4 regions of the Cedecea neteri genome follow, and region 3 is predicted to be linked to each of the others. Evidence: predicted binding sites of a transcription regulator. Region 3 holds the regulator's gene; each other region holds the start of a gene.
The links. Region 3 encodes PurR, which represses purine synthesis genes. Its sites were predicted from a motif close to CANGCAAACGTTTGCNTG; they were not measured.
Positions count from the first base shown of each region.

Region 1: LH86_RS10100 (nucleoside-specific channel-forming protein Tsx) is a predicted target of PurR. The motif match lies at 4,807-4,824, and genes of this name have one in related genera.
Region 2: carA (glutamine-hydrolyzing carbamoyl-phosphate synthase small subunit) is a predicted target of PurR. The motif match lies at 2,100-2,117, and genes of this name have one in related genera.
Region 4: cvpA (colicin V production protein) is a predicted target of PurR. The motif match lies at 6,177-6,194, and genes of this name have one in related genera.

Region 1 is NZ_CP009459.1:2,140,493-2,148,280, forward strand. Features, by position in the region: gene secD (protein translocase subunit SecD) at 1-1,451, shown strand, start outside; gene secF (protein translocase subunit SecF) at 1,462-2,433, shown strand; gene LH86_RS10090 (VOC family protein) at 2,566-2,931, shown strand; gene LH86_RS10095 (helix-turn-helix transcriptional regulator) at 2,992-3,693, shown strand; gene LH86_RS10100 (nucleoside-specific channel-forming protein Tsx) at 3,736-4,590, opposite strand; gene LH86_RS10105 (DUF3251 domain-containing protein) at 5,187-5,747, opposite strand; gene nrdR (transcriptional regulator NrdR) at 5,901-6,350, shown strand; gene ribD (bifunctional diaminohydroxyphosphoribosylaminopyrimidine deaminase/5-amino-6-(5-phosphoribosylamino)uracil reductase RibD) at 6,356-7,474, shown strand; gene ribE (6,7-dimethyl-8-ribityllumazine synthase) at 7,551-7,788, shown strand, end outside.
Region 2 is NZ_CP009459.1:1,829,517-1,837,304, forward strand. Features, by position in the region: gene rihC (ribonucleoside hydrolase RihC) at 1-802, shown strand, start outside; gene dapB (4-hydroxy-tetrahydrodipicolinate reductase) at 962-1,783, shown strand; gene carA (glutamine-hydrolyzing carbamoyl-phosphate synthase small subunit) at 2,242-3,390, shown strand; gene carB (carbamoyl-phosphate synthase large subunit) at 3,407-6,631, shown strand; gene LH86_RS08715 (YgdI/YgdR family lipoprotein) at 6,771-7,004, shown strand; gene kefF (glutathione-regulated potassium-efflux system oxidoreductase KefF) at 7,109-7,639, shown strand; gene kefC (glutathione-regulated potassium-efflux system protein KefC) at 7,632-7,788, shown strand, end outside.
Region 3 is NZ_CP009459.1:2,938,212-2,945,999, forward strand. Features, by position in the region: gene punC (purine nucleoside transporter PunC) at 1-1,184, opposite strand, end outside; gene punR (DNA-binding transcriptional activator PunR) at 1,299-2,237, shown strand; gene purR (HTH-type transcriptional repressor PurR) at 2,234-3,259, opposite strand; gene LH86_RS22600 (YnhF family membrane protein) at 3,552-3,641, shown strand; gene sodB (superoxide dismutase [Fe]) at 3,732-4,313, opposite strand; gene LH86_RS13910 (C40 family peptidase) at 4,650-5,498, opposite strand; gene LH86_RS13915 (Grx4 family monothiol glutaredoxin) at 5,859-6,203, shown strand; gene rnt (ribonuclease T) at 6,245-6,904, opposite strand; gene gloA (lactoylglutathione lyase) at 7,015-7,422, opposite strand; gene LH86_RS13930 (alkene reductase) at 7,511-7,788, opposite strand, start outside.
Region 4 is NZ_CP009459.1:4,311,567-4,319,354, reverse strand. Features, by position in the region: gene pdxB (4-phosphoerythronate dehydrogenase PdxB) at 1-273, shown strand, start outside; gene LH86_RS20100 (aspartate-semialdehyde dehydrogenase) at 342-1,355, shown strand; gene truA (tRNA pseudouridine(38-40) synthase TruA) at 1,355-2,170, shown strand; gene LH86_RS20090 (DedA family protein) at 2,196-2,855, shown strand; gene accD (acetyl-CoA carboxylase, carboxyltransferase subunit beta) at 2,994-3,914, shown strand; gene folC (bifunctional tetrahydrofolate synthase/dihydrofolate synthase) at 3,979-5,247, shown strand; gene dedD (cell division protein DedD) at 5,237-5,953, shown strand; gene cvpA (colicin V production protein) at 6,252-6,737, shown strand; gene purF (amidophosphoribosyltransferase) at 6,776-7,788, shown strand, end outside.

The DNA of each region.
Region 1 (7,788 bases), 800 kb from region 3:
TCCTGATGGAAGTCGATATGGACACAGCGCTGGGCAAACTCCAGGAACAAAATATCGATGGCCTGCGCAGCGACCTGCGCGACAAGGGCATTGCTTATACCAACGTGCGTAAAGCCGACAATTACGGCGTAGACATCGTCTTCCGTGATTCAAGCGCGCGCGATTCTGCAAGAGATTACCTCTCCTCCCGCCATCGCGATCTGGTGTTCTCCAACCAGGGTAGCAATACGCTGCGTGCGGTGATGAGCGATGCTCGCCTGAGCGAAGCGCGTGAGTACGCGGTACAGCAGAACATCAACATCCTGCGTAACCGTGTGAACCAGCTTGGCGTCGCCGAACCGCTGGTGCAGCGCCAGGGTGCTGACCGCATCGTGGTTGAGCTGCCGGGTATTCAGGACACCGCACGTGCGAAAGAAATCCTGGGCGCAACCGCTACGCTGGAATTCCGCCTGGTGAATACCAACGTGGATGCCTCTGCGGCAGCGTCTGGCCGCGTGCCGGGTGACTCCGAAGTGAAGCAGACTCGCGAAGGCCAGCCGGTTGTGCTGTACAAGCGCGTGATTCTGACCGGGGACCATATCACTGACTCCACGTCCAGCATGGATGAATACAATCAGCCTCAGGTAAATATCTCCCTGGACAGCGCTGGCGGTAACATCATGTCTAACTTCACCAAAGACAACATCGGCAAGCCGATGGCAACGCTCTTTGTGGAGTACAAGGACAGCGGTAAGAAAGACGCGAATGGCCGTTCCGTCCTGATGAAAGAAGAAGAAGTTATCAACGTGGCGAACATTCAGTCTCGCCTGGGTAACAGCTTCCGTATCACCGGGATTAGCAATCCGAATGAAGCTCGCCAGCTCTCTCTGCTGCTGCGTGCGGGTGCGCTGATTGCGCCGATTCAGATTGTTGAAGAACGTACCATCGGTCCAACCCTGGGTCTGGAAAACATCAAGCAGGGCCTGGAAGCGTGTCTGGCAGGTCTGGTGGTCTCCATCATCTTTATGGTCTTCTTCTATAGGAAGTTTGGCCTGATTGCGACCTCTGCGCTGCTGGCTAACCTGGTGCTGATTGTGGGGATCATGTCCCTGCTGCCGGGGGCGACGCTGACCATGCCGGGTATTGCGGGTGTCGTCTTAACCCTTGCGGTAGCGGTGGACGCCAACGTACTGATTAACGAACGTATCAAAGAAGAACTGCGAAACGGGCGTTCGGTACAGCAGGCGATTGATGAAGGCTACAAAGGCGCGTTCAGCTCCATTTTCGATGCCAACATCACCACGCTTATCAAAGTTATCATCCTGTATGCCGTGGGCACCGGGGCGATCAAAGGGTTTGCTATTACCACCGGTATTGGCGTTGCGACCTCGATGTTTACCGCAATCGTCGGCACCCGTGCCATCGTGAACCTGTTGTACGGCGGCAAACGCATCAACAAGCTGTCTATCTAAGGAGTGCGTTGTGGCACAGGAATATACTGTTGAACAATTGAACCACGGCCGTAAAGTCTATGACTTTATGCGCTGGGACAACTGGGCCTTCGGCATCTCCGGCATCCTGCTGATCCTTTCCGTCGCGATTATCGGCGTGAAAGGCTTCAACTGGGGCCTGGACTTTACCGGCGGTACGGTTATCGAAATCGGACTGGAAAAACCAGCCGAGCTGGACACCATGCGCGCCGCGCTGCAGAAGGCGGGCTTTGAAGAGCCGCTGGTGCAGAACTTCGGCAGCAGCCGTGACATCATGGTTCGTATGCCGCCTGCTAAAGGCGAAACCGGCGGCCAGGTGCTCGGCAGCAAGGTTGTGAGCGTGATTAACGAAGCGACCAGCCAGAATGCGGCAGTGAAGCGTATTGAGTTTGTCGGCCCAAGCGTGGGGGCGGATCTGGCTCAAAACGGTGCGATGGCGCTGCTCGTCGCGCTGCTGTCGATTCTGGTGTACGTTGGGTTCCGCTTCGAGTGGCGTCTGGCTGCCGGTGTGGTTATCAAGCTGGCGCACGACGTGGTGATTACCATGGGCGTGCTGTCGCTGTTCCACATTGAGATTGACCTGACCATCGTCGCGTCGCTGATGTCGGTTATCGGCTACTCGCTGAACGACAGCATCGTGGTTTCGGACCGTATTCGTGAAAACTTCCGCAAGATCCGCCGCGGGACGCCTTACGAGATCTTTAACGTCTCCCTGACCCAGACGCTGCAAAGGACCTTGATCACTTCCGGTACCACCTTAGTGGTTATCCTGATGCTGTATCTGTTCGGTGGGGCGCTGCTGAAAGGCTTCTCCCTGACGATGCTTATCGGTGTCACCATCGGTACCGTGTCTTCTATCTACGTTGCCTCTGCGCTGGCGTTGAAACTGGGCATGAAGCGCGAGCACATGCTGCAGCAAAAGGTAGAGAAAGAAGGGGCGGATCAGCCGTCCATTCTGCCGTAATAGCGTTAAGCGTCTGATAAAACCGCAGCCTTCGAGCTGCGGTTTTTTTTCGTCCGGTGTTTTTCTCCTGACAGTATGGTGTCAGGAGGGGGCCAGTAGACTCGTGGTTACTGACAACACAGGAGAAAAACAATGAGCACACTCATCAACTGGTTTGAGATCCCCGTTACCGATATGGCGCGAGCGGTTGCTTTTTACCAACGCGTACTGAACGCTGAATTTCGTCGCGAAACGATAGCCGGCGTGGAGAATGCTGTATTTTCGTATGACCAACCTGCCACCGGCGGCTCTTTAGTGAAGGGAGAGCGGTTTGTGCCTTCTGAGACAGGCGCGGTGATTTATCTTTATACGCCCGATATCGTTAAAGCATTACAGCAGGTAGAAGTGGCGGGTGGCCGTCTGGACTTTGGTCCGCAGGTGTTGCCCTATGATATCGGCACGATTGCGTTAATGATCGACAGCGAAGGCAACCGCGTTGGGTTGCATCAGCCGGTTTAAGCCTCAATACTGACGCTAAAGCCTGCCGCTCGGGCAGGCCTTATTTTTCCCGGAATGCCCATGAGCCGAAGAGCCGATCGATTATTTCAGATAGTGCAAATCCTGCGCGGCAGGCGTCTGACGACGGCTGCACAGCTTGCCGAACGGCTGGAAGTCTCGGAGCGAACTATCTACCGTGACATTCAGGATCTCTCCCTCTCCGGCGTGCCGATAGAAGGGGAGGCGGGCTGCGGCTATCGCCTGCTGGCCGGGTACGATCTTCCTCCGCTGATGCTGACGACCGGAGAGGTGGAGGCGGTGATTGCGGCGCTAAGAATGGTGCAAACCTGGAGCGGGGAATCGTTGGCGAAATCTGCTGAGTCCGTGCACGAAAAGCTCCTCGCAGTGCTGACGCCAGAAAAGCGCCGGGTTGCCGAACGCAGCCGTATTATCTCGCCAAATTTTAACAAGTTTCCGCAGGTGAAAGCCTGGTTCGATCTGTTTCATTCCGCCATCGACAAATGTCAGGTTGTTCATCTGCTGTATGAGGATGAAAAAGGGGAATTGACGGAGCGGGATATTCACCCTCTTGGATTGTCATTTTGGGGTGAGGTCTGGCTGCTGGTGGCCTGGTGCGAGGCTCGGAATGACTATCGTAGCTTCAGGCTGGATCGCTGCCGGGATATTCATTTAACCGGGCGTGTGTTTCAGGAACGCCACGATCGTTCTCTGCAGGCTTTTATTGCCCTTCAGAAGGCGAAAGGCTACCTGCCTGAGAAATAAAAAAACCGGCCAGAGGGCCGGTTTTTTTACAGGTGGTGGCGATTAGAAGTTGTAACCAACAACCACATAGTAGCCGAAGCCAGTAGACTTCACGCGCTCGTTCATGAAGAACGGCTGATCGCCATCTTTCCACTGGCCGCCGTTATGGAAGTAACGAGCCACGAAGGAATAGTGCAGGTGATCGTAGTTCAGGGACAGGATGTGGCTGGACGCAACTGAGTTATTGGTACGGTACTGCTCGTTGCCCAGGTCAGAGTCCCAGTCTACGTTAGTGAAACCGATATAGCTCAGTTTACCGCCCCACAGGGAGGTGATCGGCACGAAGTATTTCACCTTGAAGCGGTAGCCATCCCACTCGTTTTCGTTAGAGGCACCGTAGTTCTGCCACTGATACTTGGCATACACGTTCATCGACAGGCTCATCGGCAGGCCAGTGTCGATATCGGTACCCAGACCCATGTACCAGGTGCTCTGGCGATTAGCCTGGTTACGACCCATGTCGTAAATGTAGTTGTTCGCGAAGTACCACTCTTTGAACGGGCCAAAGCTCAGGTCGGTCCCGGTCAGCTTATCGATGGAGAAGCGAGGTTCGATTTCCATAAACAGTGGGGAACCGTGGTTCCAGATCCCTTTCGCCTGGGTGTTGCCGCCAAAGAAGACTGGCGCATCCACGTAGCCGTAGAAATCGAACCAGTCTTTTTTGGCAAACGCTTCATATTCCAGGTAGGTATCGTTGCGCAGCTGCGGCCCGAAACGGGTGTGGTAGCTGCCGACAACGTTAACGCTCTGGTGCCACCAGTCGGAGAGGTATTCGCTGTTTTTTGCTTCATCTGCGCTGGCAGAGAAAGAGCTGGAAAGCGCCAGAACGGTGCCGGCTGCCAGAATAATTTTTTTCATATTTTTAGCCACTGTTTACGTAATTTTGGTGCGATGCGGATGTGAGATGTCATCCCTGGCCGCCGGTCTCAGGGGAAGGACCTTTGCAGCGCGACTATTATAGAAATCCCTGCTCACAAAAATATGTTCTATTTCACATTCTTCTCATATGCGTAATCGATTGCGTTCACGTTTGCGCACATTAAAAACGGCGTGATTGTACCTGCTTCGTCAAATTACGCAAACGTATGCCAGGTTGTTACATATAAGTGTGATTTAGATCACTCAAAAGGCGAGGTCACAATAGAGGGGTTGCTTCACATATTGTGCGGGGCGTGTGAAAGAGTGTGACAGGTTCTCTTGTCGGGTACGGTCTCCGAATCACCTTTTCCTTTCAAATCTCCCGGATTAAAGCGGAGTTATTACAACCCTCACCCCGGCCCTCTCCCAGAGGGAGAGGGGGAAAACTGACGATGATTTATTCTCTCCCCCAGAGAGGTAGGGAGAAAACCAGCGGTGGGGGATTTTTATTCCCTCTCCCTTTTAGGGAGAGGGCCAGGGTGAGGGTAAGAAGCGAAGCTGCGGTTGAAATCAGCCCGAGGCAAGGGAGTGACAAGTTATTGCGCGGGCGCTGGCTGGGCGGTAGAGACTGGCTGGATATCATGAACGCGCACAAACCCTAATTGATCGGGCGTGATGCCGGGCAGGCGAAGCGGAATCGACACGTCGCTTGGGGCGAGAATGCTGGCCGGAGCGTCTATGGACTGAGTTTGCACGTTAACTTCCTGGAAGTTGTCCGTGGTGCCCTGGATCTGCCCCCACTCGACTTTGCCGCTGAAAGCCGGCAGCGGATCGTTGGATTCTCCCTGAATCAGCAGCGTGGCGCGGGTGCCATTGGCTTCAGCTGCAACGTTGGTCAGCGACATTTTCAGGTTACCAATCTGGCTGTTAAGACGTGCCGCTGTGTTTGAGCCCGGCAGCAGATAAACACCGCTGGTCGACTTCGCATTCAGGGCATTCTGCTGGGTCAGTTTCACCGTTTGCTGGCTTAGTTTGGTCATTTCCTGATTTAACGAACCAATTTGACTGCGCATCTGACGCACTTCAGTTTGCTGGGCACAAGCGGTCAGGCTCATCAGGCTTGAAACCAGGATAATTCTTAAGTAAGTCTTTGTCATGGTTAGTTTTTCCTTGTTAAGGTTCGCTGATTTAAGCGTAGTTCTTCGCGCTTGAAAAGTCATATTTGACGTTGCAGGGTCGGCGCTGTCTTTGTACTCCCGCAACTTCGCGGTAAACTATTGTTCATCTTTATAATCCCAGCAGGAAACGCTATGCATTGCCCATTCTGTTTCGCCGTGGACACCAAAGTTATCGACTCTCGCCTGGTGGGGGAAGGTTCCTCCGTACGCCGTCGGCGCCAGTGCCTGGTTTGCCACGAACGCTTCACGACTTTCGAGGTTGCGGAGCTGGTGATGCCGAGAGTGGTGAAGAGTAATGAGGTGCGCGAGCCGTTTAACGAAGACAAACTGCGCAGCGGCATCCTGAAAGCGCTGGAAAAACGTCCGGTCAATTCTGACGATGTGGAAATGGCTATCAGCCATATTAAGTCGCACCTTCGAGCAACCGGCGAACGCGAAATCCCGAGTAAACTCATCGGTAACCTGGTGATGGAGCAGCTCAAAAAGCTGGATAAAGTCGCCTATATTCGCTTTGCTTCGGTCTACCGTAGCTTTGAAGATATCAAAGAATTTGGTGAAGAAATCGCCCGTTTACAGGATTAATGCCGATGTCCCTTGATGAACAGTTTATGGCTCGAGCGCTTGAGCTGGCTAAGCGCGGGCGTTTTACCACCGCACCGAACCCGAATGTCGGCTGCGTGATAGTCAAAGACGGCAAGATTGTGGGGGAAGGGTTTCACTTTCGCGCCGGGGAACCTCATGCAGAAGTGCACGCTTTACGCATGGCAGGCGAACAGGCCCGGGGCGCCACGGCTTACGTCACGCTCGAGCCCTGCAGCCACCATGGCCGCACGCCACCGTGTTGTGATGCTTTGATTGCTGCGGGTGTGTCTCGCGTGGTGGCCGCCATGCAGGACCCTAATCCGCAGGTTGCCGGTCGGGGCCTCTACCGTTTGCAGCAGGCGGGCATTGAAGTCAGCCACGGCCTGATGATGAACGAAGCCGAAGCGCTGAACCGCGGGTTCCTCAAGCGTATGCGCACCGGATTCCCGTATATTCAGCTTAAGTTAGGTGCCTCGCTGGACGGCCGTACCGCGATGGCGAGCGGGGAGAGTAAATGGATTACCTCTCCCCAGGCGCGTCGCGATGTGCAGCGCCAGCGCGCGCGAAGTGCCGCGATTCTTTCCAGCGACGCGACCGTATTGGCAGATAACCCGTCATTAACGGTTCGCTGGGATGAACTGGATAGCGTCAGCCAGGCTATTTATGCCGAACAGGATTTGCGTCAGCCGATTCGTATTGTGCTGGATCGCCAAAACCGGGTAACGCCGCAGCACCAAATTATTGCCAATCCGGGGCAAACCTGGCTCGCCCGCAGCCAGGCGGATGAACAACCCTGGCCGGAGGACGTCGAGCAACTGCTGGTGCCTGAACATAATGGCCACCTTGATTTGGTCGTGTTAATGATGCAGCTTGGCAAACGCCAGGTGAATTCTGTCTGGGTTGAGGCAGGGGCAACGCTTGCCGGGGCGCTGTTACAGGCAGGGCTGGTGGACGAGCTGATTGTCTATGTCGCACCAAAATTATTAGGCAATGATGCCCGCGGTTTGTGCGAGCTTCCTGGCCTTGAAAAACTTGCTGATGCGCCGGAGTTCAGCTTTAGCGAAGTCCGCCAGGTTGGCCCCGATTTGTGCCTGCATTTGACGCCCATTTACGGACGCCAGTAAAACGTAAGCAGTCACGAAAAGATTATGATAAAATCCGCCCCCCTGCGGGGCTAAACAGAACCCGTAAAGGAAGATTATGAACATTATTGAAGCTGCTGTTGCTACTCCTGACGCTCGCGTCGCCATCACCATCGCGCGTTTTAACAACTTCATCAATGACAGCCTGCTGGAAGGTGCTATCGACGCCCTGAAACGCATTGGTCAGGTGAAAGACAAAAACATCACCGTAGTTTGGGTGCCAGGCGCTTACGAGCTGCCGCTGGCCGCTGATGCACTGGCAAAAACCGGTAAATACGATGCTGTTATCGCGCTGG
Region 2 (7,788 bases), 1.1 Mb from region 3:
AAATGTCTCGGTGGACAAAACCACGCGTAATGCCCTCCAACTGCTGGAGTTTTGGCAGAAAGAGACGCCCGTGGCGAAAGGGGCTTCCGTCCCACTGCTGCGCCCACTGCGGGATGCAGCTTACGTGCACGGCGAGTCGGGAATGGAAGGGTATGTCTTCACCGCAACATCTCGTCGTGAACTGCCTATTCCCGCATTCCAGGCCATGTACGATTGTCTGAAAAGCAGCGACGAGCCGGTGACTCTGGTTACCATTGGTCCACTGACGAACGTCGCCATGCTGCTGACGCAGTACCCTGAATGTAAGACGCGTATTAAACGCGTAGTCATGATGGGCGGCTCTGCAGGGAGGGGCAACTTTACGCCGACGGCTGAATTTAATATGGCCATTGATCCCGAGGCGGCAGCACGCGTCTTTGACAGCGGGCTGGATATCGTCATGTGTGGGCTGGATGTGACAAATCGTGCAATGCTTGCGCCTGAATTTCTGGCTCAGCTACCAGCCTTGAATCGCACCGGGAATATGTTGCACGCGCTATTCAGCCATTACCGCAGCGGCAGTATGGAAACCGGGCTTCGAATGCATGATTTGACTGCCATTGCATGGCTGGTGAAGCCCGAGCTATTCCAGACATTCCCCTGCTTTGTCGCGGTAGAAACGCACGGCACTTATACCAGCGGAACGACGGTGGTGGATCTCGAACATCGTCTCGAACGCCCGGCCAATGCGCAGGTTGCGTTGGATATCGATGTTCCCGGTTTTCAGGCGTGGGTTTCTGAGGTTCTGGCGTTGGCACCGTGAATAATTATCCCATTAAAAACAGGGGAATTATCTGCGTTATTGATAACTGCCGGGCTATGACAGTAAATTCTAATTATGGGTGTTTTCGGCTGGCGGCCTGCTAGAGGGCTGGTTAACCTGATAACGTTTTTACGAATTATTTAACCAAAGAGTAATGATATGCATGATGCACAGATTCGCGTAGCCATCGCGGGCGCGGGCGGCCGTATGGGGCGCCAGTTAATTCAGGCGGCTTTACAGCTGGATGGCGTTCAGCTGGGGGCGGCGCTTGAGCGCCCGGGCTCTTCCCTGGTCGGTAGTGATGCGGGGGAACTGGCCGGAGCAGCAAAAACTGGCGTGCTGGTGAGCGATAGCCTGGATGCGGTAGCCAACGATTTCGATGTCTTTATCGATTTTACTCGCCCTGAAGGAACGCTGGCTCACCTGGCATTTTGCCTCAAGCATGGCAAAGGCATGGTTATCGGCACGACGGGTTTTGATGAAGCGGGCAAGCAGGCCATTAACGATGCGGCGCGTGAGATCCCGATTGTTTTCGCGGCAAACTTTAGCGTGGGCGTGAACGTCATGCTGAAGCTGCTGGAGAAAGCGGCAAAAGTCATGGGCGATTACACCGACATCGAAATCATCGAAGCGCACCACCGCTACAAGGTGGATGCCCCGTCAGGCACCGCGCTGGCGATGGGGGAAGCTATTGCTCAGGCGATGGACAAAGATCTTAAAGATTGTGCCGTTTATACCCGCGAAGGGCATACCGGTGAACGTGTACCTGGCACCATCGGTTTTGCCACCGTGCGTGCGGGCGATATCGTCGGGGAGCATACCGCGATGTTTGCAGATATTGGCGAGCGCGTTGAGATTACCCACAAGGCTTCCAGCCGCATGACGTTTGCTAATGGGGCAGTTAGATCGGCTTTGTGGCTGAAAGGTAAAAAGAACGGTATTTTTGATATGCGAGATGTACTAGATCTCAATAATTTGTAGTTAAACGCATCCTTATAAATGTGGTTGTTTGTTTTTAATTGATTGATTTTAGGGTGATTGATTTCACCCTTTTGTTTTTTTAAATGCTTTCTAATGATTTTGTTTAATTCATTCTTAAATTTATTGTTATCTTACATTTTTGTGTTATTGTAATGTTAATTTTGACCATTTGGTCCACTTTTTCACTGCCATCCCTTCAGTTTTTCAATATTCATGGTCGGCAACCGATTACTTTCCCCAGGTTAGCTGGTTATTTTGACCTTCAAATCAGATATTTTTACTCTGAGCGGTAAAAGAGACATAAAAACTTCGTCTTAAGGTAGACTTTTACCTGGCTTGTCTCTAGAATGCCGCCGTTTGCCAAAAATCCGTAGGGCAGACGCTTTTTGCATTTGATTCAGGCGTTAGTTTTGAATTAATATGCGAATAAATTGAATGTTTATTCCCTGGAGGACGTTTTGATCAAGTCAGCGCTGTTGGTTCTGGAAGACGGAACCCAATTCCACGGTCGGGCCATTGGGGCATCGGGTACGGCAGTGGGTGAAGTCGTTTTCAATACCTCATTGACCGGTTATCAAGAAATCCTCACTGATCCTTCCTACTCCCGCCAGATCGTCACTCTTACTTATCCTCATATCGGCAATGTCGGCACCAATGAAGCCGACGAAGAATCCTCCCAGGTTCATGCGCAAGGCCTCGTCATTCGTGACCTGCCGCTGATTGCCAGCAACTTCCGCAGCACCGAGGACCTTTCTTCTTACCTTAAGCGCCATAACATCGTGGCGATTGCCGATATTGATACCCGTAAGCTGACCCGCCTGCTGCGTGAAAAAGGTGCCCAGAACGGCTGTATTATCGCGGGCGATAACGTAGACGCAGCCCTGGCGCTGGAAAAAGCGAAAGCGTTCCCTGGCCTGAATGGCATGGACCTCGCCAAAGAAGTCACCACGAAAGAAGCTTACACCTGGCAGCAGGGTAGCTGGACGCTTGAAGGCGACCTGCCGGAAGCGGCAAAAACTGAAGAGTTACCTTTCCACGTAGTGGCTTATGACTACGGCGCGAAACGCAATATTCTGCGTATGTTGGTGGACAGAGGCTGCCGCCTGACGGTGGTTCCGGCTCAAACACCAGCGGAAGACGTGTTGAAGATGAACCCGGATGGGATCTTCCTTTCTAACGGCCCTGGCGACCCGGCACCTTGCGACTACGCCATCAGTGCAATCAAATCCTTCCTGGAGACAGACATTCCTGTCTTTGGTATTTGCCTTGGTCATCAGCTGTTGGCTCTGGCCAGCGGTGCTAACACCGTGAAAATGAAATTTGGTCACCACGGCGGCAACCACCCTGTAAAAGACCTGGATAAAGACTGCGTGATGATCACCGCGCAGAACCACGGTTTCGCGGTTGATGAGACGACGCTGCCAGCTAACCTGCGCGTAACCCACAAATCACTGTTCGATGGCACCCTGCAGGGGATTCATCGTACCGATAAAGCCGCGTTCAGCTTCCAGGGGCACCCTGAGGCGAGCCCGGGGCCGCACGACGCCGCGCCGCTGTTTGACCACTTTATCGATTTGATTAAGCAATACCGTTCTACCGCTAAATAATCAGGAGCGAAATAAAATGCCAAAACGTACAGATATAAAAAGCATCCTGATCCTCGGTGCGGGCCCGATTGTTATCGGCCAGGCCTGTGAGTTCGACTACTCTGGTGCCCAGGCTTGTAAAGCGCTGCGCGAAGAGGGATACCGCGTTATTCTGGTGAACTCCAACCCGGCCACCATCATGACCGACCCGGAAATGGCGGATGCGACCTACATCGAGCCGATTCACTGGGAAGTAGTACGCAAAATCATCGAAAAAGAACGCCCGGATGCGGTGCTGCCAACCATGGGCGGCCAGACCGCGCTGAACTGTGCGCTGGAGCTTGAGCGCCAGGGCGTACTGGAAGAGTTCGGCGTCACCATGATCGGCGCGACCGCTGATGCCATCGACAAGGCTGAAGACCGTCGTCGCTTCGACATTGCGATGAAAAAAATCGGTCTCGACACCGCACGCTCCGGCATCGCGCACAATATGGAAGAAGCGCTGGCGGTGGCGGCAGACGTGGGCTATCCGTGCATCATTCGCCCTTCCTTCACCATGGGCGGTACCGGCGGCGGGATCGCTTATAACCGCGAAGAGTTCGAAGAGATTTGCGAGCGCGGCCTGGATCTCTCCCCAACCAAAGAGCTGCTGATTGATGAGTCGCTGATTGGCTGGAAAGAGTACGAGATGGAAGTGGTGCGTGATAAGAACGACAACTGCATCATCGTCTGCTCTATCGAAAACTTCGACCCAATGGGGATTCATACCGGTGACTCAATCACCGTGGCACCAGCACAAACGCTGACCGATAAAGAATACCAAATCATGCGTAACGCCTCGATGGCGGTACTGCGTGAAATCGGCGTGGAAACCGGCGGCTCAAACGTTCAGTTCTCCGTAAACCCAAAAACGGGTCGTCTTATCATCATCGAGATGAACCCGCGTGTGTCCCGTTCTTCCGCGCTGGCGTCTAAAGCCACGGGCTTCCCGATTGCTAAAGTTGCCGCGAAGCTGGCAGTCGGTTACACCCTCGACGAGTTGATGAACGACATCACCGGTGGCCGCACTCCGGCTTCCTTTGAGCCTTCCATCGACTATGTTGTGACCAAAATTCCTCGCTTTAACTTCGAGAAATTTGCTGGCGCAAACGACCGTCTGACCACCCAGATGAAATCCGTGGGTGAAGTCATGGCTATCGGCCGTACTCAGCAGGAATCACTGCAGAAAGCGCTGCGTGGCCTGGAAGTGGGCGCCACCGGCTTTGACCCGAAAGTCAGCCTGGATGACCCGGAAGCACTGACCAAAATCCGCCGCGAGCTGAAAGACGCTGGCGCAGAGCGTATCTGGTATGTGGCTGACGCATTCCGCGCGGGCCTGTCCGTAGATGGCGTGTTCAATCTGACCAATATCGACCGCTGGTTCCTGGTGCAGATTGAAGAGCTGGTGCGTCTGGAAGAGCAGGTGACCGAAGTGGGTATCACCGGCCTGAACCATGACTTCCTGCGTATTCTGAAGCGCAAAGGTTTTGCGGATGCGCGCCTGGCTAAACTGGCTGGCGTTCGTGAAGCTGAAATTCGCAAACTGCGCGAGCAATATAACCTGCACCCTGTCTACAAACGCGTAGACACCTGTGCGGCAGAATTCGCGACCGACACCGCTTACATGTACTCCACGTATGAAGAAGAGTGTGAAGCGAACCCGAACCATGATCGCGATAAAATCATGGTGCTGGGCGGCGGGCCAAACCGTATCGGCCAGGGCATTGAGTTCGACTATTGCTGCGTACACGCCTCGCTGGCGCTGCGTGAAGATGGTTACGAAACCATTATGGTTAACTGTAACCCGGAAACCGTATCTACCGACTACGACACCTCCGACCGCCTCTACTTTGAGCCTGTCACCTTTGAAGACGTGCTGGAAATCGTCCGCGTTGAGAAACCAAAAGGCGTCATTGTGCAGTACGGCGGCCAGACTCCGCTGAAGCTGGCTCGTGCGCTGGAAGCGGCTGGTGTGCCGGTTATCGGTACCAGCCCGGATGCTATCGACCGTGCAGAAGACCGTGAGCGCTTCCAGCACGCCGTTGAGCGCCTGAAGCTGAAGCAGCCTGCTAACGCCACCGTAACGGCTATCGAGCAGGCGGTAGAGAAAGCCGTGCAGATTGGCTACCCGCTGGTGGTTCGTCCTTCCTACGTGCTGGGTGGCCGCGCGATGGAAATCGTCTACGACGAAGCAGACCTTCGCCGTTACTTCCAGACCGCGGTTAGCGTTTCCAACGACGCGCCGGTGCTGCTTGACCGCTTCCTTGACGATGCGGTTGAAGTGGACGTGGATGCCATCTGTGACGGTGAAACCGTGCTGATTGGCGGCATCATGGAACACATCGAGCAGGCGGGCGTTCACTCTGGTGACTCCGCATGTTCTCTGCCAGCTTACACTCTGAGCCAGGAAATCCAGGATGTGATGCGCCAGCAGGTGCAGAAACTGGCCTTCGAGCTGCAGGTGCGTGGCCTGATGAACGTGCAGTTTGCGGTGAAGGACAACGAAGTTTACCTGATTGAAGTGAACCCGCGTGCCGCGCGTACCGTACCGTTCGTTTCTAAAGCGACGGGCGTGCCGCTGGCGAAAGTTGCCGCTCGCGTCATGGCAGGCAAAACGCTGGTTGAGCAGGGTGTCACCAAAGAAATCATCCCGCCTTACTACTCGGTGAAAGAAGTGGTGCTGCCGTTCAACAAATTCCCGGGCGTTGACCCGCTGTTAGGGCCAGAAATGCGCTCTACCGGCGAAGTGATGGGCGTGGGCCGTACTTTTGCAGAAGCTTTCTCTAAAGCGATGCTGGGCAGCCAGTCCACCATGCGTAAGCCTGGCCGCGCGCTTCTCTCCGTGCGTGAAGGCGACAAAGAGCGCGTAGTTGACCTGGCCGCGAAGCTGCTAAAACAGGGCTTCGAGCTGGATGCGACCCACGGTACAGCGATTGTGCTGGGCGAGGCTGGCATTAACCCACGCCTGGTGAACAAGGTGCATGAAGGGCGTCCGCACATTCAGGACCGTATCAAGAATGGCGAATACACCTACATCATCAACACCACCGCGGGCCGCCAGGCGATTGAAGATTCCAAGCTGATTCGCCGCAGCGCGCTGCAGTACAAAGTGCATTATGACACCACCCTGAACGGCGGTTTCGCCACGGCGATGGCGCTGAATGCCGATGCTACCGAGAAGGTGATTTCGGTGCAGGAAATGCATGCCCAAATTAAGGGCTAATCTTTCGCAACCTGAAAGAATGCTCCGAAAATAACGCCAACGGCCTCTGAAAAGAGGCCGTTTTACTTTATGCCCAGCGAGATAGTCTACAGTTAACCAGCACACAACTGAAAATGACTAAACACGCTGGGAGAACACCATGCAGAAACGAACTTTACTTGCTTCCCTCTTCACTGCCGCAACGCTGTTGACCGTGGCGGGCTGCTCGTCCAATCAGGCGGTTAAAACCAACGATGGCAAAACGATCGTGACCGACGGTAAACCGCAGGTCGACAAAGACACGGGCCTGGTGTCGTACAAAAATGCCGAAACGGGTAAAACCGAGCAGATCAATCGTGACCAGGTGAAAGAGATGAGCGAGCTGGATAACTAGTTAAGAAATATCCAACAACACGCTCAGCAATATTGACTGTTAGCCTGTCGATTAACTGACTAAACTCACTGTCATTAAAGGCAGTAGTGAAGACAGGCTTAACAATGATTCTTATAATTTATGCGCATCCCTATCCCCAGCATTCCCATGCCAACCGGCAAATGCTCGAGCGAGCCAAAGCGCTTCCGGGGGTAGAGATTCGCTCCCTCTATGAACTTTATCCCGACTTTAATATCGACATCGCCGCTGAGCAGCAGGCGTTAAGCCGCGCTGATTTGGTTATCTGGCAGCATCCGATGCAATGGTACAGCATGCCGCCGCTGATGAAATTGTGGATAGACAAAGTGCTTTCGCACGGCTGGGCATACGGCAAAGGCGGGAATGCCCTGCACGGTAAAGAAGTGATGTGGGCCGTGACAACCGGCGGTAGCGAAAAACATTTCGAACTGGGCGATCACCCTGGATTTGACGTTCTCGCCCAGCCTCTGCAGGCCACGGCGCTCTACTGCGGAATGCAGTGGCTTCCGGCCTTCGCAATTCATTTCACCTTTGTTTGCGATGAATTGACGCTTGCCCGCCAGGCGGACGACTATAAGCAGCGCTTAATTGACTGGCAGGAGGCTCATCGTGGATAGCCATAGCTTAATTCAGGCATTGATTTACCTCGGTTCGGCCGCACTGATCGTGCCTATCGCCGTGCGGCTCGGGTTAGGTTCCGTGCTGGGCTACCTGATTGCCGGCTGCATTATTGGGCCATGGGGGCTGGGGCTGGTTACCGATGCCG
Region 3 (7,788 bases):
TCGCTGTGGCCCTTGTTTTGTGCTTCTCGTTGGGCCGTGTGCTGCAGGGCATAGCCCAGACCGGCAAGCAGGATTGTCGCCAGCATCACGCTGGTGGTGGTCAGCAGCGGTGTCGTGACCAGCCAGGAAACCATTAAGCTTGCCAGGAAGCAAAGCCCAAGCTGCAGGGTGTTTTGCAGCGCTGCGGCTTTCCCGGTTGCCTGTGGGAAAGGCAGCAGGGCAGAGGCAACCACGATAGGGTAGATGGCACCGTTCGCCGCGGCCATCACGCAGAACGGGATAAGCAGCAGCGTCAGGTCAGCATGGCCACTCACCGCTACGCCCCAGGTGGCTACCACGCTCAGGGCATACAGGGCCAGCAGCCAGGGCAGCAGCTGTTTGCCGCTCCACTTTTGCAGCGCGCTGCGGCAGCCATAGCCCCCGACCAGGAAAGCGACAGTCTGCGGCATGTAGCTCAGGCCTATTGCCGCGGGGCTGTAGCCCATCTCATTCAGAATAAACGGCGAGCCGGTGAGCCAGGCGAAAAAGCTGGCGGAACAGGCGGCGTAAATCAGCACGTTGCCGCCGTAAACGCGGGAACGTAATAAAGAGAAGAAGCTGACTTTATTGTCTTCGGTTTGCTCGTGGTGCTGAGTCCGGGGCTTGAGGCGCAGCGTGGGGATCATCAACAGCAAAGCGACCACGAACAGCACGGCGAAAATGGCCTGCCATTCAAAATGGTTCAGCAGCCAGCTGCCGAGCAGCGGGGCCAGCGCCGGAGAAAGCCCGACCAGCGGCATGATGGTGGCAAAAATACGGCCAGCGCGGTTGGCAGGATAATAGTCGGTCACCAGGGCCTGCCAGCTAACTGCGGCCGAGCAGACGCCCACGGCCTGAATAAAGCGCAGCACCAGCAGCGTGGTGGCATCCTGCACCCAAAGCATCCCGATACAGCCGGCGGCAAACATGGCCAGGCCAATCAACAGCACAGGCTTACGCCCGAAGCGGTCGGAAAGCGGGCCCCACATCAACTGGGCAAAAGCAAAGCCGGCGAGGAACAGACTCAGGCTGGCACTCACGGCGGAGGCGGTGGTACCCAGATCTTGTTGAATGGCGGCGAAGGCGGGCAGGTACATGTCGGTGGCCAGGAAACCCAGCACGCTCAGCCCCGCAAGCCAGATAAGAAATCCCTTTGATGGTTGCATATTTCACTCTTGATTTTGATAGCAGGTTAACGGGGCAGGAGTCTACGGAGTGCAAAACCGCTTGTGAAACGCTAATATTTGCAAATTGCATTCAAATTTTTTGCAGGCAGAAATATGTGGTCTGAATATTCGCTGGAAGTGGTTGATGCCGTGGCGCGAAACGGCAGCTTTAGCGGTGCGGCCCAGGAGTTGCATCGCGTGCCGTCTGCCATCAGCTATACGGTACGGCAGCTTGAAGAATGGCTGGCCGTGCCGCTGTTTGAACGGCGTCATCGGGACGTTGAGCTGACCGCCGCCGGGGCATTTTTTCTCAAAGAAGGCCGATCTGTTATCAAAAAAATGATGGCAACGCGCCAGCAGTGCCAGCAGATAGCCAACGGCTGGCGCGGGCATCTGTCTATTGCAGTAGACAATATCGTTAAACCTGAGCGAACCCGCCAGCTGGTGCTGGATTTTTATCGTCATTTTCCGGATATCGAATTAAGGGTTTCCCAGGAAGTGTTCAACGGCGTGTGGGACGCGCTGGCCGACGGGCGAGTTGAGGCGGCGATTGGCGCCACGCAGGCGATCCCGGTCGGGGGGCGCTACGCATTTCGGGACATGGGGGCGCTTAGCTGGCGCTGCGTGGTTTCCGCTGGCCATCCGCTTGCGCAACGGGAAGGTATCATTCTGGATGATGACATTCGCCCCTGGCCGTCTTTGGTGTTGGAAGATACCTCCCGTTCACTTCCCAAGCGCATTACCTGGCTGCTCGACAACCAGCGCCGCGTGGTGGTACCGGACTGGGCGTCGGGGGAGGATTGCCTGACGGCGGGATTATGCATTGGTATGGTGCCAACGCACATTGCCCAGCCGTGGCTCGTCAGGGGAGACTGGAAAGAGCTGCTGCTGGAAAATCCATTCCCGGACGCGGCCTGCTGCCTGACCTGGCGGCAGGATGATGCTTCGCCCGCGCTGAGCTGGTTGCTGGACTATTTGGGCGATAGTGAAACGATGAATCAGGAGTGGTTGCAGGAGCCGGGTAACGTATTCCCGGCCCCCGAAGAGGCTTAGCGGCGGTAATCGCGGAACGGGCCGTCGGCCACCGAGCGGCGTTCAATCAGACGCGGATGAACTTCAATCGTCTGCGACTCTTCGCGTTTATTAATGATACGGTCGAGCAGCATGTTAAACGCCGTTTCGCCCAGGCGCTCTTTCGGCTGGTGGATAGTGGTCAGCGCCGGAGAGAAATAGCGGGCGTTGCGCACGTTGTCGTAGCCGATGATAGAAATGTCCTGCGGCACGCGCAGCCCCATTTCATCAGCGGCGCAAATCGCACCCATCGCCATAATATCGCCGCCACAGAAAACAGCGGTAGGGCGATGCGGCTGGTTAAGCAGCTGCTGCATGGCGCGATAACCCGATTCCGGTTCGAAATCACCCTGAACTACCCAGTTATCAGGCACTTTGATATTGGCTTCTTCAAGCGCCTTCAGGAACCCTGCATGGCGGCCGCCGCCGGTGTTACGTTCCAGTTGACCCGGGATAGCACCGATATCGCGATGGCCGCGTTCAATCAGGTAGCGACCCGCGAGGTAGCCGCCGTGGAAGGCGTTATCGACCACGGAATCGGTAAAGTCTGCGCGGGCTTCGCCCCAGTCCATCACCACCATCGGAATATGGCGGTACTCTTCCAGGGTTGAAAGCAGTGTGTCAGGGTATTCGGAACACATGACCAGCAGCCCGTCCACGCGTTTTTGCGCCATCATGGACAGGTAAGCGCGCTGCTTTTCAAAGTTGTTGTGCGCGTTGCCCAGAATCAGGGTGTAACCTTTGGCGAAACAGCTGTTCTCAACGGATTCAATAATTTCCGCAAAATAAGGGGCTTCGCTTGAGGTCGCAAGCAGGCCGATAGATTTGGTGTGGTTGACCTTCAGGCTACGCGCCACGGCGCTCGGTGAATAGTGCAGCTCTTTGATGGCTGCCCAAACGGCATTGCGCGTCTCTTCCGCCACAAAACGGGTCTTGTTAATGACATGTGACACAGTGGTAGTGGAAACGTTTGCGCGCTTCGCTACGTCCTTAATCGTTGCCATTAGATGTCACTCCAGACCATATCGTAAACTCCTGATAACTCATATGTTAAACGTTTGCCTTCGCTAACTCCTGGGGCAACACGTTGGTTGCAGGCCTGTCGGGGATGCGACATACAGCGGGAGGAGGGCGTTGCCGGGCGATACGCGGTAAATTAGCGAAGGATTTTGGCTTATCCCGGGGCAAAGTGGAAGAGGGAAAACCGATATCTGCGCAAATCCAGCAGGATTTTTATCGCTAATTGTGGGAAAATCACCCCACATACACTTTGTAGGGAAATAAAAGGAGCTTGCAATGAGTACCGATCTGAAGTTTTCCGTGGTGACTACGGTTATCGTACTGAGTCTGATTGTTGCCGGAGCACTTACCGCCGTCCTGCACTGATTTACAAAGGGCCGCGAAAAGCGGCCCTTATCATATATAGATGAAGGAAGAAAAACGTCACCTTCCTACTTCGTAAGTAACCGATAGAAATCAGCCCGCCAGGTTTTGCGCAACAAATTTCCAGTTCACCAGCGCCCAGAAATGGTCGAGATAAACCGGGCGCGCGTTGCGGTAATCAATGTAGTAAGCGTGTTCCCACACGTCCACGGTCAGTAGCGGTTTTGCCTCAGTTGTCAGCGGAGTTCCTGCATTAGAAGTCGAGACGATAGCCAGGCTACCGTCGCTATTCTTCACAAGCCAGGTCCAGCCGGAGCCAAAGTTTTTGATGGCCGCTTCGGTGAACTGCTTTTTAAAGGCTTCCACGCTGCCAAAAGTATGGTTGATGGCGGCCAGCACGTCACCGGTCGGCTCCCCACCGGCATTCGGCGCCAGGCAGTGCCAGTAGAAGGTATGGTTCCAGACCTGAGCCGCGTTATTGAAAATACCGCCGTCAGATCCTCTCACGATCTCTTCCAGCGTTTTGCCTTCAAACGGGCTGCCTTTGATCAGGTTGTTCAGGTTAGTGACGTAGGTCTGGTGGTGCTTACCGTAGTGATATTCGAGGGTTTCGGCTGAGATATGCGGTGCCAGCGCGTCTTTAGCATAGGGCAGGGCGGGTAGTTCGAACGACATTGCTTTACTCCTTGTTATTTTGTTTCACAATATAACTACAATTTGTGTGGTTATAAGGTTAGCAAATTACAGGTGAGTGAAAAAGCGAAATGAAACAACAAAATAAAACAGCCCGTTGCCGGGCTGCTCAGACTGCTGACAAGCTACCTGTGATGAAATAAATACCCGGTGACGTTTTAAAATAAACGAGGAAAATCAATTTATTGATTTTTAGCTGATAACCACAAAGAGGGAAAAACCACGCTTTTTCCCTCTTTGTCAGCAGCAATTAACAGCCCGTTGCCGGGCTGTTAACATTTTAATCAGTCTGATTAGCCCGAAAGGGCGTGGATAAGACTAACGAATGGTTTTTGGCGTCATCACCCGGCGGGCACCCACGTAGTGGCGCTGCCAGTAATCTTCGCTCAGGGAGGTGATCTGAATATCGCGGCCACTGCGTGGGGACTGAATAAACTTCCCGTTGCCAACGTAAACGCCAACGTGATCGGCGGTGCCGCGCCCTTGAGTACGGAAGAACACCAGATCGCCGCTTTCCAGTTCGCCACGGTCAACGGAAGAGGCATCTCGCAGGTGATACATTTCATTGGCGGTGCGTGGAATACGAATATTCACCAGATCTTTATAAGCGTAATAAATCAACCCGCTGCAGTCGAAACCGGTGCGTGGGGAGGTACCGCCCCAGCGATACGGCTTACCAATTTGTCCCATCAGCTTGTTCATAGCCGTTTTTTGCGCTTTCTGCACGCGTACTTTATGTGCCTGCGCGATGGTCAGATTTTTTTCCGACTTCACCTTAACGCACTGCTTTTTATGCCCTTTACGATGGGTGCATTTTTCAGTGTAGGCAACGGTGGCGGAGGCTGGCTGTAGGGCTAATTTCTGCGAGGTTTTTTTGCTGCTGGTTTTAGCGAGGGTGCTGCTTTTGCCTGTGGTGGTGCGTTTAGCCACTTTGGCTTTTGCCGGTGAGGTGTCTTTTTTACCGGACTTCTTTTTGGTGGAGGCTGTGCTGACCTTCGGTTTTGCTTTCTCTTTACCCTTGTTGCTTTTACTGGTTGTTGTCTTTGCCGGATGGCCTTTTTGTGCAACAGGATGGCGGACGTGCTCAGACGCCTGCGCCAAAGGTGTATAGGGCAAAGCAAATAGCAGAGCACATAGCGTGATAGAGATTTTATTTATCCGCGCCACTCGTCAATCCCCTGATAAATGAAGGCACGATGCTAACCATCATGCCTGCGTATGATTTTTGCGAAACCCGACGATTCTAATGCATAAAAGCCGATAATGTTAATAGGCAAATACTATTTAACGGCCAAAAGTGGAAGCTATAGCTAAAAAATTAACCATTCCAGGGTGTTATCCGCTGTTTAATTGATCTCGAATGAAGCAAATTGCTCATTTTCGCGCGCCGTAAAAGTGTTATTCTTAAAGTATGTTTGCTCGCCGGGGCTAGAAGAAAAACCCTGAGAAAAATGGTGTTTTCTGCCCGGGGCGCAACTGGCTACAATGGCAGGCTATTGCCGTATCAAGGTTTGAGGAAGCAAGACAATGAGCACTATTGAAAAAATTCAACGCCAGATCGCTGAGAACCCGATTCTTCTCTATATGAAAGGTTCCCCGAAGCTGCCGAGCTGCGGCTTCTCCGCTCAGGCCGTTCAGGCTCTGTCCGCCTGCGGCGAGCGTTTCGCCTATGTGGATATTCTGCAGAATCCGGACATCCGCGCTGAACTGCCAAAATACGCCAACTGGCCAACTTTCCCGCAGCTGTGGGTGGACGGTGAGCTGGTCGGCGGCTGCGATATCATCATCGAGATGTACCAGCGTGGTGAGTTGCAGGCACTGATCAAAGAGACCGCAGAGAAGCACAAATCTGAAGAGCCAGGCGCAGAGTAATCTCGCCTGCCAGTAAAAAAGCGACCCTTAGGTCGCTTTTTTTATGCCTCAGATTCAGGCTCGTCTGCCAACGGCAGTGGCCAGCCGCCGAGGCGCTTCCAGCGGTTGACGATTTCGCAGAACAGCAGGGCGGTCTGCTCGGTGTCGTACAGGGCGGAGTGGGCCTGCGAGCTGTCAAACTTCTGGCCTGCGGCGATGCAGGCTTTTGCCAGCACGGTTTGCCCCAGCACCAGGCCGCTCAGGGCCGCGGTATCAAACGTCACAAACGGGTGGAATGGGTTACGTTTTAATGATGCGCGCTCAGCGGCGGCCATCATAAAGCTGTGGTCGAACGTGGCGTTGTGCGCCACCATAATCGCCCGGCTACAGCCGCTGTCTTTAATGCCTTTGCGCACGGTTTTGAAAATCGCGTGGAGGGCATCGTATTCGCTGACGGCACCACGCAGGGGGTTATGCGGGTCAATACCGTTGAACGCCAGGGCTTCAGGCTGCAGGTTCGCACCTTCAAACGGATCGACATGGAAGTGCAGGGTTTCGTCGGGGGATAACCAGCCGTCTTCATCCATCTTCAGGGTAACGGCGGCGATTTCCAGTAATGCATCAGTTTTGGCGTTAAAACCTGCGGTTTCAACGTCGATCACTACCGGATAAAAACCACGAAAACGGTCGCACAGGCCATGCAATTGCGTGTTGTCTGACATCAGCTTCTCTTAATACGGGGAAAATGCAGCGCGCATTATGGCAAATTTCGGGGAGTGTTGCAGTAAGGGGCGCACAACACGCCCCTTGTTTGACGCTAATCGTCTGAAAATCAGTTACCCAGACCTTTACCCGCATGCTTCTCTTCGATCAGCTCGATTTTGTAACCGTCCGGATCTTCAACAAAAGCGATAACGGTGGTGCCGCCTTTTACCGGGCCGGCTTCACGGGTCACGTTGCCGCCGTTATTACGAATGCGTTCGCAGGCGTCGGCGGCGTTATCCACGCTCAGCGCGATATGGCCGTAAGCGGTGCCCAGCTCATAGCTGTCCACGCCCCAGTTATAAGTCAGTTCGATAACCGCCGTGTCGCTTTCATCGCCATAGCCGACAAACGCGAGAGAGTATTTGTACTCGGTATTTTCGCTGGTGCGCAGCAGTTTCATGCCCAGCACTTTGGTGTAGAACTCGATGGAGCGTTGCAGGTCGCCAACGCGCAGCATGGTATGAAGTAGACGCATAAAATCCTCGTCGAATGAGACAGTTATTTCTGGAGTCGTTGAGTATAGCGGCGTTTGCGCGCCGCTATCAATGAAAGGAACAGCGGAGTTACAGGGTTGGGTAGTCGGTGTAGCCTTCCGCGCCGCCGCCGTAGAAGGACTCAGGGCGCTGTGGGTTCAGCTCGGCATTTTTGTGCAGACGAGCCACCAGGTCCGGGTTGGCGATGAAGGAGCGACCAAACGCGACCGCATCGATCAGGCCTTTACCGATCAGATCTTCTGCTTTCTCCGGGGTATAAGCACCTGCGCCAACGATCACACCGCTGAAACGCTCGCGGACTTTGGCACGGAATGCTTCGGTGTACGGTTCGCCACCCGCCCAGTCCG
Region 4 (7,788 bases), 1.4 Mb from region 3:
CTGCTGCCTGCGCCCGAATTTGGCCGCATTACGCTGGCAGGCCCGCTCGATCAGCCCACGCTCAAAAGACTGGTGCATCTGGTGTATGATGTGCGCCGCGACGACGCGCCGCTGCGGAAAGTAGCCGGTCAGCCTGGCGAATTCGACAAGCTGCGTAAGAACTACCTTGAGCGCCGCGAGTGGTCATCGCTGTATGTGCAGTGTGATGATGCCGACGCGGCAGGCATGCTGCAAAAACTTGGCTTTAGCGCGGCACATCACCCGCTTCGCTAAGCAATATCTTCTGGCTCCCTGGGCAATGTCCTGGGGAGCATCTGTTCTATTTTCTGGAGTAAACCAACATGTCCGAAGGCTGGAATATTGCCATTTTAGGCGCCACCGGTGCCGTAGGCTCAGCTTTGCTTGAACTGCTTGCTGAACGTCAGTTCCCGGTTGGTGAATTGTATGCCCTGGCGCGCGGCGAGAGCGCCGGTGAAAATCTGCGTTATGAAGGCAAAACCATCCTGGTGCAGGACGCGGCAGAGTTTGACTGGACGCAGGCTCAACTGGCGTTTTTCGTTGCGGGCGTTGAAGCCTCCGCTCGCTATGTGGAAGAAGCGACCAACGCGGGCTGTCTGGTGATTGACTCCAGCGGTCTTTTCTCGCTTGAGCCGGATGTACCGCTGGTCGTGCCGGATGTGAACCCATTCGTGCTGAGTGATTACCGCAACCGTAACCTGGTTGCCGTGGCGGACAGCCTGACCAGCCAACTGCTGAGCGCGTTAAAACCGCTGATTGAGCAGGGCGGTCTGTCGCGTATTCAGGTGACCAGCCTGCTGTCTGCTTCTGCGCGCGGTAAAGTGGCCGTAGACGCGCTGGCCGGGCAAAGCGCCCGTCTGCTGAACGGCATTCCTATTGATGAAGAAGATCTGTTTGGCCGCCAGCTGGCGTTCAACATGCTGCCGCTGGTGCCGGACGCCGAAGGCAGCGTGCGGGAAGAACGTCGCCTGGTGAATGAAGTGCGTAAAGTGCTGCAGGACGACGGCTTAATGATCTCCGCCAGTCTCGTGCAGTCGCCGGTGTTCTACGGCCATGCCCAAATCGTCAATTTTGAAGCTCTGCGCCCGCTGGCGGCAGAAGAAGCCCGCGATGCGTTTGCTCAGGCAGAAGATATTGAGCTGTCTGAAGAGGGTGAATTCCCGACGCAGGTGGCGGATGCGTCCGGCAGCGGCCATCTTTCTATTGGCTGCGTACACAACGATTACGGCATGCCGGAGCAAATCCAGTTCTGGTCAGTTGCCGATAACGTTCGCTTTGGCGGCGCGCTGATGGCGATAAAAACCGCTGAGAAACTGGTGCAGGAGTATATGTACTGATGTCCGAAGTGCTAAGCGAAATTCCGCTTCATAAAATCGCGCTCGGCATTGAGTACGACGGCAGTAAATATTACGGCTGGCAGCGCCAGAACGAAGTGCGCAGCGTGCAGGAAAAGCTGGAAAAAGCGCTGTCTCAGGTCGCCAATGAGCCGGTTAACGTATTTTGCGCGGGGCGTACCGATGCGGGCGTTCATGCCACAGGCCAGGTGGTGCATTTTGAAACCAGCGCGGTGCGCAAAGATGCGGCCTGGACGATGGGCGTAAATACGAATTTGCCTGGTGACATCGCCGTGCGCTGGGTAAAAGATGTGCCGTCTGAGTTCCACGCCCGGTTTAGCGCCACGGCGCGCCGCTATCGCTACGTGATTTATAATCATCGCCTGCGTCCGGCCGTTTTGCAGCAGGGCGTAACCCATTTTCACCTGCCTCTGGATGCGGATAAAATGCACCGCGCCGCGCAGAGCCTGCTGGGGGAAAATGACTTTACCTCGTTCCGTGCGGTGCAGTGCCAGTCACGCACCCCATGGCGCAATATGATGCACATTACGGTGAACCGCTACGGTTCTTACATCGTGGTGGACATTAAGGCCAACGCTTTTGTGCACCACATGGTGCGCAATATCGTCGGTAGCCTGATGGAAGTCGGCTGCGGTAACCAGGCAGAAACCTGGATGGCCGAACTGCTGGCAATGAAGGACCGTACTAAGGCTGCTGCCACCGCGAAGGCGGAAGGGCTGTACCTGGTGTCGGTGGATTATCCCGACCACTTTGCGCTGCCTTGTCTGCCGATGGGGCCGCTTTTTTTAGCCGATTGATTGCTGCTTAAGAAAGGATACTTTGATGGATTTCATCCGTTTTATCATCGACTTCATTTTGCATATCGACGTGCATCTGGCCGAGCTGGTGGCACAATACGGCGTCTGGGTTTACGCTATTCTGTTCCTGATTTTGTTCTGCGAAACCGGGCTGGTAGTCACGCCGTTTTTACCGGGTGATTCACTGCTGTTTGTGGCGGGTGCGCTGGCGTCGCTGGAAACCAATGACCTGAACGTCCATTACATGGTTATTTTGATGGTGATTGCCGCCATTATTGGCGATGCGGTGAACTACACTATCGGGCGGCTGTTTGGCGAGAAGTTGTTCAGTAATCCGAATTCAAAAATCTTCCGCCGCAGTTATCTCGATAAAACTCACGCTTTTTACGAGCGTCACGGCGGAAAAACGATTATCCTCGCGCGCTTCGTGCCGATTGTGCGAACCTTCGCACCGTTTGTCGCCGGGATGGGGCACATGTCCTATCGCCATTTTGCGATTTATAACGTCGTCGGCGCACTGCTGTGGGTCTTGCTGTTCACCTACGCGGGCTACCTGTTCGGTAACCTGCCGGTAGTACAGGAAAACCTGAAGCTGCTGATTGTGGCAATTATCGTGGTGTCGATACTGCCTGGCGTGGTGGAAGTTATCCGCCACAAACGCGCGGCGTCGCGGCAGTCAAAATAATACGTGGCAGCGGTTCGACCACTTTTTTATCCAAAGTCGCGGGCCGTTGTGTTTTAATGAGCACCATTTATGGTCTGGGGCAGGGAAAACTGCCGCAGAAAAGCTGGTATCGACCAGGTTCAAGCAGAAAGGTCATCAATGAGCTGGATTGAACGAATTCTCAATAAGAGCAATATCACTCCCACCCGCAAGGCGAGCATCCCTGAAGGGGTGTGGACCAAGTGCGACAGCTGCGGCCAGGTCCTGTACCGCGCCGAGCTGGAACGCAACCTTGGCGTCTGCCCTAAGTGCGATCACCACATGCGTATGTCGGCCCGCGATCGCCTGCATAGCCTGTTAGATGAAGGCACAATGGTGGAATTGGGGAGCGAGCTTGAGCCAAAAGATTTGCTGAAGTTCCGTGACTCCAAGAAGTACAAAGATCGTCTGGTTAGCGCACAGAAAGAGACCGGCGAGAAAGACGCGTTGGTTGTCATGAAAGGCACCCTGCACGGTATGCCTGTTGTGGCCGCGGCCTTCGAGTTCTCCTTTATGGGCGGCTCTATGGGTTCCGTAGTCGGCGCGCGTTTTGTTCGTGCCGTTGAGCAGGCGCTGGAAGACAACTGCCCGATGGTCTGCTTCTCCGCCTCCGGCGGGGCGCGTATGCAGGAAGCGCTAATGTCGCTGATGCAGATGGCGAAAACCAGCGCTGCGCTGGCAAAAATGCAGGAACGCGGTCTGCCGTACATCTCCGTGCTGACTGACCCAACCATGGGTGGCGTTTCCGCAAGCTTCGCGATGCTGGGCGATCTGAACATCGCCGAGCCGAAGGCGCTGATTGGCTTTGCCGGTCCACGCGTTATCGAGCAGACCGTTCGTGAAAAACTGCCGCCGGGCTTCCAGCGCAGTGAGTTCCTGATCGAAAAAGGCGCTATCGACATGATCGTTCGTCGTCCGGAAATGCGCCTGAAACTGGCGAGCATCCTGGCGAAGTTTATGAATCTACCGGCGCCAAACCCGGAAGCCCCGCGTGAGCCAATCGTGGTTCCGCCAGCACCGGAACAGGGTCAAGAGGCCTGATTCGCAACTAAGGGCAGGCCAGCAGGTTCTGCCCTTTTCTTTATGTGCATGTTAAGTGGGCATCATGGACAAAGATCTTATTCCTCAAGCCACGTCGCCCCTGGCCACGTGGCTTTGCTATCTTGAAAACCTTCACTCCACCACTATCGACATGGGCCTTGAGCGCATCAGCAACGTTGCGCGCAAGCTCGATGTACTGAAACCTGCGCCGACTGTTTTCACTGTGGCGGGGACGAACGGGAAAGGCACAACCTGCCGTACGCTTGAAACCGCGCTGATGGCCGACGGCTATCGCGTAGGGGTTTATAGCTCTCCGCATCTGGTGCGTTACACCGAGCGCGTACGCATTCAGGGCGAAGAGTTACCTGAAGCCCTGCATACCGCCTCGTTTGCCGAAATAGAGGCCGCTCGCGGAGATATTTCCTTAACCTATTTTGAATACGGAACACTCTCGGCCTTGCTATTGTTTAAGCAGCAGGCGGTAGATGTGGTGATTCTTGAGGTTGGCCTTGGCGGGCGTCTGGATGCCACTAATATTGTGGATTCCGATGTGGCCGTGGTGACCAGCATCGCGCTCGATCACACCGACTGGCTTGGCCCGGATCGTGAGAGCATTGGCCGTGAAAAAGCCGGCGTCTTCCGCAGAGATAACCCTGCGGTCGTGGGCGAGCCAGATATGCCGCAGACGATTGCCGATGTAGCGCAGGAGAAGGGCGCGCAATTGCTGCGCCGCGGCGTTGACTGGGATTATGAGGTTAACGGCACAGGCTGGACGTTCCGGGACGGACATGGCGAGCTTAAAGATTTGCCACTGCCCCTGGTTCCACAGCCTAATGCCGCGACGGCGCTGGCCGCTTTACGTGCCAGTAAACTGAACGTGAGTGAAAACGCGATACGCTATGGCATCGAACATGCCACGCTGCCGGGGCGCTTCCAGATTGTGTCTCAGGCACCTCGCGTGATTCTTGATGTTGCCCATAATCCTCACGCGGCGGCTTATCTTGCGGGTCGCCTGGCGGCGTTACCTAAGCAGGGACGCGTGCTGGCGGTGATTGGTATGTTACACGATAAAGACATTGCCGGAACGCTTGCCTGTTTGTCGCCTCAGGTCGATAGCTGGTATTGTGCTCCGCTGGAAGGGCCACGAGGCGCAAGCGCAGAGCAGCTTATGGCTCATCTTGGTCACGGCAGAACATTTGCAACCGTGGCGGACGCATGGCATGCAGCCATGGCGGAAGCGACGGCCGAAGATACCGTGCTGGTGTGTGGTTCGTTCCACACAGTGGCCCATGTAATGGAAGTACTGGACGCGGGGAGAGCAGGTGGCGAGTAAGTTTCAAAACCGATTAGTCGGAACCATTATTCTGGTCGCACTGGGCGTTATTGTGCTGCCGGGTCTGCTGGACGGGCAGAAAAAGCATTATCAGGACGAGTTCGCGGCCATTCCTTTGGTGCCAAAACCTGGAGACAGCGACGAGCCAGATATGCTGCCGGCGTCTACTCAGGCTCTGCCAGCGCAGCCGCCGGAAGGCGCGGCGGAAGAGGTAAGGGCGGGCGCTTCCGTACCGCCGGGGCTGAACAGCGGGGCTATCCCGAATGAAGGATCTGCGGGCGTTGACGAAGTGCCTGTCGCGCGCGAACAGCCTAAGCCGCAGCCCGTGCAGGAAAAACCAAAGCCTAAGCCGGTTGAAAAGCCGCAGCCTAAACCTGCCGCCGATGATAACACCGGGCAGCAGCTTGCCATGGCCTCCGAACAGCCGTCGAAGGCGGAAAAAACTGCCGACAAAGCGCCGACCGGGCAAGCCTATGTGGTGCAGCTTGGCGCATTGAAAAATGCGGACAAAGTGAATGAAATTGTTGGTAAACTGCGCGGGGCCGGGTTCAAGGTTTACACCTCGCCGACCACGCCTGTGCAGGGGAAAATTACCCGTATTCTGGTCGGGCCGGATGCCTCGAAGGATAAGCTGAAGTCTTCGCTGGGCGAGCTGAATTCGCTTTCTGGCCTGAACGGCGTGGTGATGAATTATTCGCCAAGGTAGTCGCCAGTGACCCTCACCCCGGCCCTCTCCCTGGAAGGGAGAGGGGGAAAGAGATTGCACTGAGCTATTCTCTCACCCCTTTTGGGAGAGGGTTCGGGTGAGGGGAAAACGACGACGTGCTGTCGTTTCTCTCCACTGGAGTGAAGGCAAAACAGGCACTTTTTTAATGGCGTTGATGCTTTTTTCAACGCCATTATTTATTTACGCGGGGGAAGGAAATCCCTACGCAAACGTTTTCTTTTTCTGTTAGAATTCGCCCCGAACTGGACGTCAGGGCAATTTGTCACGAGATTTTTTCATGATCTGGATAGATTACGCCATCATTGCGGTTATCGGTTTTTCTTGTCTGGTAAGCGTAATACGTGGGTTTGTGAAGGAAGCGTTATCGCTTGTGACCTGGGGATGTGCTTTCTTTGTCGCCAGTCATTACTACACTTATCTGTCAGTCTGGTTCACTGGCTTTGAAGACGAACTGGTACGTAATGGGATAGCTATCGCGGTGCTGTTTATCGCGACGCTGATTGTCGGTGCAATAGTCAATTATGTGATTAGCGCGCTGGTGCAAAAAACCGGCCTGTCGGGTACAGACAGGGTGTTGGGGATCTGCTTTGGCGCCTTGCGTGGCGTACTGATCGTCTCCGCCATTCTGTTCTTCCTTGATACCTTTACCGGTTTTTCGAAAAGCGATGACTGGCAAAAGTCGCAGCTTATCCCGCAATTCAGTTTCATCATCAGATGGTTCTTTGACTATCTGCAAAGCTCGTCAAGTTTCTTGCCCCGCTAATCGTAGCGGGGGGTGTGGCTTAATGAGGAAAAGACAACATGTGCGGTATTGTCGGTATCGCCGGTTTCATGCCGGTAAACCAGTCGATTTATGATGCGTTAACGGTGCTTCAGCACCGTGGCCAGGATGCCGCCGGCATCGTCACCATCGACGCGTTAAATTGCTTCCGTCTGCGTAAAGCGAATGGCCTGGTGAGCGATGTGTTTGAAGCCCGTCACATGCAGCGTCTGCAGGGGAATATGGGTATCGGCCACGTGCGTTACCCCACCGCAGGCAGTTCCAGCGCTTCTGAAGCTCAGCCTTTCTACGTCAACTCGCCTTACGGGATTACGCTGGCGCATAACGGTAATCTGACCAATGCCCACGAGCTGCGTAAAAAACTGTTTGAAGAAAAGCGCCGCCACATTAACACCACCTCTGATTCTGAAATCCTGCTCAATATCTTTGCCAGCGAGCTGGATAACTTCCGTCATTATCCGCTGGAAGCAGACAACATTTTTGCCGCTATCGCTGCCACTAACCGCCAGATTCGCGGCGCTTACGCCTGCGTAGCGATGATTATCGGCCACGGCATGGTTGCCTTCCGCGACCCGAACGGCATCCGTCCGCTGGTGATCGGCAAGCGTGACCTGGGCGATGGCCGCACCGAATACATGGTCGCCTCCGAGAGCGTGGCGCTGGACACCCTGGGCTTTGAGTTCCTGCGTGATATCGCGCCGGGCGAAGCGGTCTACATTACTGAGAAAGGCCAGCTGTTCACCCGCCAGTGCGCCGACAACCCGGTCAGCAATCCTTGCCTGTTCGAGTACGTCTATTTTGCTCGCCCGGACTCCTTTATCGACAAGATCTCCGTCTACAGCGCGCGCGTAGAGATGGGTAAAAAACTTGGCGAGAAAATTGCCCGCGAATGGGAAGACCTGGATATCGACGTGGTCATTCCGATTCCGGAAACTTCCTGCGACATCGCACTGGAAATCGCCCGCATTCTTGAGAAACCGTACCGCCAGGGGTTTGTGAAAAACCGCTATGTGGGCCGCACGTTTATCATGCC